Regions from separate parts of the Mesorhizobium sp. B2-1-1 genome, predicted to be linked through region 2. Evidence: riboswitches for the same ligand, from Rfam matches in the RefSeq annotation. Region 2 holds a riboswitch; the other holds the start of a gene.

Region 1 (3,399 bases), 1.1 Mb from region 2:
TGCCTTTGCCCGGGCCGGTGTTGACGATCAGCAGCCCCTTTTCGACCGTCTTGCTCGCCACCTCGGCGTCTTGGACCGCCTTGCGCTTGGCCATCTTGGCGCGGTGGCGCTCTTCGTCCTTTTCGTCGATGTCGGTCATGTCACTTCACCTTGAGCGGCAGCCCCGCCACCATCAAAAGCACGGTCTCGGCAATCGCCGCGACCTGCTGGTTGAGCCGGCCGGCGGCGTCGCGGAACCGGCGCCCCAGCGCATTGTCGGGCACGATGCCTTGCCCGACCTCGTTGGATACCACGAACCAGGGTCCGCGCGGCCGCGACAGCATGTCAGCCAGCCGCCGACATTCGGCCTCTACATCATGATCGGCCAGCATGTGATTGGTCAGCCAGAGCGTCAGGCAGTCGACAAGGACCGGCTGGTCCTCCGGTAGGGCCTCGAGTGCACCGACAAGGCCAAGCGGTGCATCGATGGTCGTCCAGCCCTCGCCGCGCCGCGACCGGTGCAACGCGATGCGCTGCCGCATCTCGTCGTCATAGGCTTGCGCCGTGGCGATGTAGGTCCATGGCGAAGGCAAGGCCGTCATCAGCGTTTCGGCGTGCGCGCTCTTGCCGGAGCGCGCACCGCCGATGATGAAGGTCAGTCTTCCGCGATCAGGCAAAGCTGTCGCGCAGGCTCGTCGCGCTGCCGGTGAAGCGTCCGCGCACCACGCCGACGACAGCGCCGAGCACGAGCCAGAACACCAGGTTGGTTACGGTTACCGCCACCACGAACTGATGGTGCAGGCCTTCCGGAATCGGCGTCTCGAAACTGTCCGGCTGCGGCGCGCCGACAATATGCGGCGCGACGATCAACACCACGCCCAGAATCGCCAGCGGCAGTGATTTGGGGAAGGCGATCAGGGCAAGGCCGATCGCCGTCGCCGCCACCGTCGCCGTCCACCAGATCTGGCGTGGCAGAAGCTCGGCGGCAGGCATGGCCGGCAGTTCCGGCGGCAGGCCGAGGCCCGGCGCCAGCGTGAACACGGCAAAGCCGGCCAGTCCCCAGAACACGCCCTGGCGCCAGTTGCCGATGCCGCCGGCGAATTCCGAAACCGCGACCAGGACCAGCGCGAAGCCGATGCCGGTGACGATGTTGGCAAGCACGCTGAAGGCGAAGCGCTCGAAGCCGTCGGCCGGCGCCCAGCCTTCCTCTTCAGCCGGAACAGCTTCAGCGGCTGCCGGCGCGGCGGAGCTCATGGCATTGCCCGCCGGGGCGGCAGAGTTCATGGCGTTGTTGTCGGTCGGGGCCGGTGCGGTATGGTCGTGGTGGTGGCCGCCGCCGGCCTGTTCGTAGACTTCCGCCTTCAGGATCAACGGCACGGTGGCATAGGCCTGCATGCAGGCGAGAACGACACCTGCCACGAGCCCTGCGATCGCCGCGATGAACACGACGTTGCGAAACAGGTTCATGATGTCAAATCCCTATCAGTGGCAGGGAAACGCCATCGAGTGGCGATAGTCGTGCGCGGCATTGTGGACCGCGTCGATATGCGAGAAACCGACAAAGCCTACGACGAAAACGCCGAGCAGCGCCGCGAGCGCGAGCTGCAGGAGGCGCGACTGCGAGGAGATGGAGGCGCCGAGGGAGACGGAAGCGGTATTCATGTCTTGTCCTTTCACCCTCCACCCGAGGGCATCGAAGTCAGTTTCCTGTCGCCGGCAGGTCTCCTGGCTCGCGGATCAGCGCCCTTCCCCACCTTCCCGAAGAAAATCTTCAGTGGCATATGGAGAGGACTACCGCACACAGTTGCGGGGGCAGCCACGGCATTGGGCAACAAATCTGCCCGCACCGCATTCCCTCTTGGCTCCAATCGGAACCGACGACGAAGGTGACTATAGGGAAAATCGCCGCATCCGGCAAACCAAATTCCGACGGCGACAAGCGCTTTAGCGCCGTCCGGCCGCTTGCTCCGCTGCAATTGACAATTTCCGTGGCCGGGTGTCGGCTGCCATCCTCACAGGAGGCCAGCCATGCAGCCCGTCCAGAGCCAGCACGCCCCCTATAACGGCCTCACCCGGGCCGAGCCGACATTGCCGTCCTCGGCCTATTGGGATGCGGCGGCCTACCAGCGCGACCTCGACGCCATCTGGTACAGGAACTGGCTGCTCGTCTGCCGTGAAGCTGATCTCGCCCAACCGCTGGCTTTCCGCACCTTCCGTGTCGGCAGCCAGGAGATCGTCGTGCTGCGTGACGATACCGGCGAACTGCGCGCCTTCCACAACACCTGCCGGCATCGCGGCTCGCAGCTTTGCCAGGAACGCGAGGGGCGGCTGAGGGCGCGGCTGATCACCTGCCCCTACCACGCATGGTCCTATTCGCTGCGCGGCGAGCTCGTGCGCGTGCCATCGAAAACGCTGCCCGAAGGTTTCGACAAGGCGGACCATCCGCTCTATCGCGTCGCGCTGTCGGTCTGGCGCGGCTTCGTCTTCGTCAATCTCGCGGAAGATGCCGCCGGCTCGGCGCACTCATCCTTCGACCCGGCCTCCGGCGATCTCGGCAACTGGCCGCTGGAATCGCTGGTATCGGGCCATGTGCTGCGCAAGGTGATGAACTGCAACTGGAAGATCTTCTGGGAAAACTTCAACGAATGCCTGCATTGCCCCGGCGTCCACAAGGACCTGTCGCGGCTGGTGCCGATCTACGGCCGCGGCCTGATGGGCCGGCATGACGACCCCGAATGGACCCGCCATGCCGACAATGACGCGCCGGAATTTTCCGGCGGGCTGCGGGCGGGTGCCGAAACATGGTCACGTGACGGCCAGGCGCATGGGCCGGTCTTTTCGGGCCTGACGCCGGCCGAGCGCGCCGCCGGCCAGACCTACGCCACCAGCCTGCCCTCGATGTTCATCGTCGGCCACGTCGACTATGTCAGGTCCGTACGGCTGGTGCCGCTTGGCCCCGAGCAGACCGAATTGACCGCCGAATGGCTGTTCGCGCCCGACGCGCTCGCCGCCACCGACATCGACAACATCGTCGGATTCGGCACCCAGGTGCTGGAGGAGGATGCCGCGATCTGCGAGGTCAACCAGAAAGGGCTGCGCTCCATGCGCCATAAGGCCGGCGTGCTGATGCCGGAGGAGTACGACCTCCACCGCTTCCACGATTGGGTACGCGAACGACATGCTGCGCTTGTGCCGTAAGCTTCACAGCGACTTCGGCAGATACCGCCAGGTGACATAACCGCAGACCGCCGCAAGCAGGCCGAGCGTGACGAAAACCGAGCCCAGTCCGAAAAAGGCCAGCACCACCGAGTAGACCAGCGGCGGCGTCAGTTCGGAAAAGTCGAGATAAGTGCGGTAGACCGCAGCCATCTGCGCCCGCTCATAAGAGCGGACCGAGCGCATGAAGGCGGTCGAGCCCAG
Region 2 (3,399 bases):
AAGGCCGAATTCGCCACGGCGCGACGGGCGGCAGGCACGACCACGTCGAACACCGCATCGGGTCTGGTCTGGGAGAGAACGACGTCGAGATCGGTCCCGATCGCGACCCCAGCGAGGTCGTATTCGCGTGCCCGCTGGCGCGCCCTGTCGGCGTCGAGGTCGACGAGACCGACGATCTTGACGGCAGGGGATTGGCTGATGGCCTCGAGCCAGGTTTTGCTCATGGCTCCGCACCCGACCAGGACGACGTGCATCATCCAGCGCTCCTCCGGCCAACCCCTCCTGGCTGGCACCCACGGCAGTCCGTAAATGACTTCCGTAAACGTTTACGATGACACACCCGATGGCATATATTGTCAATCGGATTTGTACCGTCGGCTCTGAAACGCCTTGGCCGCACGACCGGCTGGTGCTAGCCAGAAGCAGGAGGGGGAGGTCTTGGCGTCCAGCATTCACGATCTTGCGCGGCACCTGAACATTTCGATCGGTACAGTCTCGCGCGCGCTTAACGGGCGCGCCGACGTGAACGCCGAGACACGCCAGCGCGTGCTCGAGGCGGCCCGGAAGCTCAATTATTCACCGAACCACTCGGGCAGGAACCTACGCCGCGGCACCACCCATGCCGTGGCTTTCATGCTGCAGCCGCATCCGGGCGACCAGCAGTATGGCGAGCCGTTCTTCATTCCGTTCCTCACCGGACTGCAAGCGACATTGGCCGAGTGCGGGCTGGACCTGATCATCGTCATGGGCGCGCCGGCGGATTATCAACAGGAGCGGCTGCGCCGCGTCGTCGAGACGCGTCGTGCCGATGCCGTCGTACTGGCCTGGACGCGGCGCGAGGACGATCGCATCGACTATCTGAGCAAGGCCGGCTTTCCCTTCGCGACGCTCGGCCGAAGCCGGTCCGGCGACGACAGCTATCCCTCTCTGGATCTGGATTTCGAGAAGGCGGGCGCCGATGCGGTCGACCGGCTGGTTGCGCGTGGCCACCGCCGCATCGCCGCCATCCGGCCGTCGCTTGACCTGAATTTCGGTTATCTGTTTCTGGAGGGTTATTGCAAGGCGCTGCGGCGGCACGGCATCGAAGTCGATCCCGGCCTGATTGTGGACGGTTTTATCAACGAAGCCGGTGGCTACGCGGTGACACCGCAAGTCATGCGGTCGAAGGATCCGCCGACCGCGATTATCTTCAACAACGACTCGATGGCGCTCGGCGGCTGCAAAGCGCTCGCCGAAATGGGGATCAAGCCCGGGCAGGATGTCGCGGTGATCGTCATCGTCGACACGCCGCTCTGCCGTTATTTCTCGCCGGCGCTGACCGGCTTTCGTCCGAGCCTTGACCCGATGGGGCGGCGGCTCGGCGAAATCCTGCTCGCCTCGCTCCCGGCTTTCGCCGGCGCGAAAGGGCCAGAGATCATTCGCGAGGTCTGGCCGCTGGAACTGGTGGCGCGCGATAGTGATTGACCACACGTTTGTATCGTTATAACAGAACATGCATCGACCTTGCCTCGACGCTGCCTGCATCCTAGGCTGCGACTCGTGATGGTCCCCGCGCCGCAAGGCGAGGGGTGAAAAGGGAACATGGTGAGGCCCGATTTTCGGGTCGAAGCCATGGCTGCCCCCGCAACTGTAAGCGGCTAGCAAAATCCGAGAAGCCACTGGCCGGCAAGGCTGGGAAGGCAGGATGGCGCAACGACCCGCGAGCCAGGAGACCTGCCATCTGCATGGGTTGACCGGACGGGGTGTGCCGGGAGGAGACGCGGGGTTCGGTCTTGTCGACCGGTTCAAGCCAGCTTCCTTCCGTCGCCATTTTTGAAAGTGACGGAAGTTGGACGGCTCCATCGATCGCATTCACTGCATTCCCATGCATCGCATCATCGTGTGCACGCTTTGCCGCGATATCGCCACCGAGGTGAATTCAGGCCAGCGTCCGGCAGGATTGGCAAGCAAGACGCTGGCCCGTATTCCGGCAGGCCCTGCAAGGAATTGCCCATGACCGCGCCGCTTCTCGAGGCCCGCGACCTGGCCGCGGCGGCGGATGGCCTGCATCTGGTGCATCCGGTCAGCCTTTCGGTGGCGGCGGGCGACCGTCTCGCCATCATCGGTCCCAACGGCGCCGGCAAGACGACATTGCTGCGCATGCTGTCGGGCATGCTGCGGCCGAGTTCGGGCGAAGTGAAGCTCACCGGGCGCCTGCTGGACAGGATTTCGACCGCCGAGCGGGCGCTGCACATCGCCGTCGTCGGCCAGACCGATCAACCGGATCCACGGCTGGCGGTGATCGATTATGTCGAGCTCGGCCGGGTTCCGCATACCGGCCGCAGGCACAGGAGCGAGGAACGCGACATTGTCGTCGAGGCGCTGCGCCGGACCGGGCTGTTGCCGCTGCTTGGCCGCACCATCGGCTCGCTGTCGGGCGGCGAGCGCCAGCGCGCCCAGCTTGCCCGCGCCATCGCACAGGAGCCGAAGATCCTGTTCCTCGACGAGCCGACCAACCATCTCGACCCGCGGGCGCGCAGCGAGTTGCTCGAACTGGTTGCAGGCCTCGGCATGACCGTGATCGCGGTGCTGCACGATCTGGCGCTGGTGACGCCTTTCGCCACCAGGGTCGCGGTGATGAGCCATGGCCGGTTGCATGTGCTGGCGCCGCCACGCGAAGCACTCACTCAGCAGCTGATCCGCGAGATCTTCGGTGTCGACGTCTTTAGGTTGCGCCACCCGACGGAGGACCGCGAGCTGATGGTGTTCGAGGTTCCGAACCGTGCCGCGCCATCTTCGTGAGCGCAGATCCAATTCCCGTGCAACGAAGGAGCAACATCCGTGAAACGCCTTGCCGTATCTCTTGCCTTCTCCCTGCTGGCCTCTACGGCCTTCGCCTTTCCGGTGACGGTCGACAGCTGCGGCAAGTCGCTGACCTTCGACGCGCCTCCAAAGCGCGCTGTCATTCACGATCTCAACATGGCCGAGATGGCCTTCGCCCTGAAGCTGCAGCCGTCGATCGTCGGCCTGACCGGCATCACCGGATGGTACAAGGTCGGCCCCGAATTTAAGGCCGAGCAAGGCTCGATCCCGGAACTGGCGCCCAAATATCCGACGCTGGAAAACCTGGTCGCTGTCGAGCCCGACTTCTTCTTCGCCGGTTGGTACTACGGCATGAAGCCGGGCGGCGAGGTGACGCCCGATACGCTGGCGCAACACGGCATCAAGACCCTGGTGCTGACGGAAAGCTGCGTCCATCTCGACAAGAACCGCCCCGCCGCTTCGATGGACCTGCTCTATGGCGATGTCGAGAAGCTGGGCAAGATCTTCGGCAAGGAGGCCGAAGCGGATAAGCTCGTCTCCGGCTGGAAGGCGCAGCTCGCCGAAATCACGGCCAAGGTCGGCGCCCGCAGGGGAACG

The links. Region 2 has a riboswitch for cobalamin ahead of FJ972_RS20725 (ABC transporter ATP-binding protein). Riboswitches for the same ligand answer to the same signal wherever they lie in the genome.
Region 1: linked by a shared signal. The riboswitch ahead of FJ972_RS15340 (CbtB domain-containing protein) and the one ahead of FJ972_RS20725 (ABC transporter ATP-binding protein) in region 2 are both predicted to bind cobalamin.

The regions. Positions count from the first base shown of each region.
Region 1 is NZ_CP083954.1:3,130,167-3,133,565, reverse strand. Features, by position in the region: gene cobO (cob(I)yrinic acid a,c-diamide adenosyltransferase) at 1-139, opposite strand, end outside; gene cobU (bifunctional adenosylcobinamide kinase/adenosylcobinamide-phosphate guanylyltransferase) at 141-656, opposite strand; gene FJ972_RS15345 (CbtA family protein) at 649-1,446, opposite strand; gene FJ972_RS15340 (CbtB domain-containing protein) at 1,462-1,641, opposite strand; cobalamin riboswitch at 1,677-1,873, opposite strand; gene FJ972_RS15335 (aromatic ring-hydroxylating oxygenase subunit alpha) at 2,008-3,177, shown strand; gene FJ972_RS15330 (MFS transporter) at 3,181-3,399, opposite strand, start outside.
Region 2 is NZ_CP083954.1:4,207,159-4,210,557, reverse strand. Features, by position in the region: gene FJ972_RS20735 (Gfo/Idh/MocA family protein) at 1-257, opposite strand, end outside; gene FJ972_RS20730 (LacI family DNA-binding transcriptional regulator) at 439-1,464, shown strand; cobalamin riboswitch at 1,527-1,736, shown strand; gene FJ972_RS20725 (ABC transporter ATP-binding protein) at 1,993-2,781, shown strand; gene FJ972_RS20720 (ABC transporter substrate-binding protein) at 2,821-3,399, shown strand, end outside.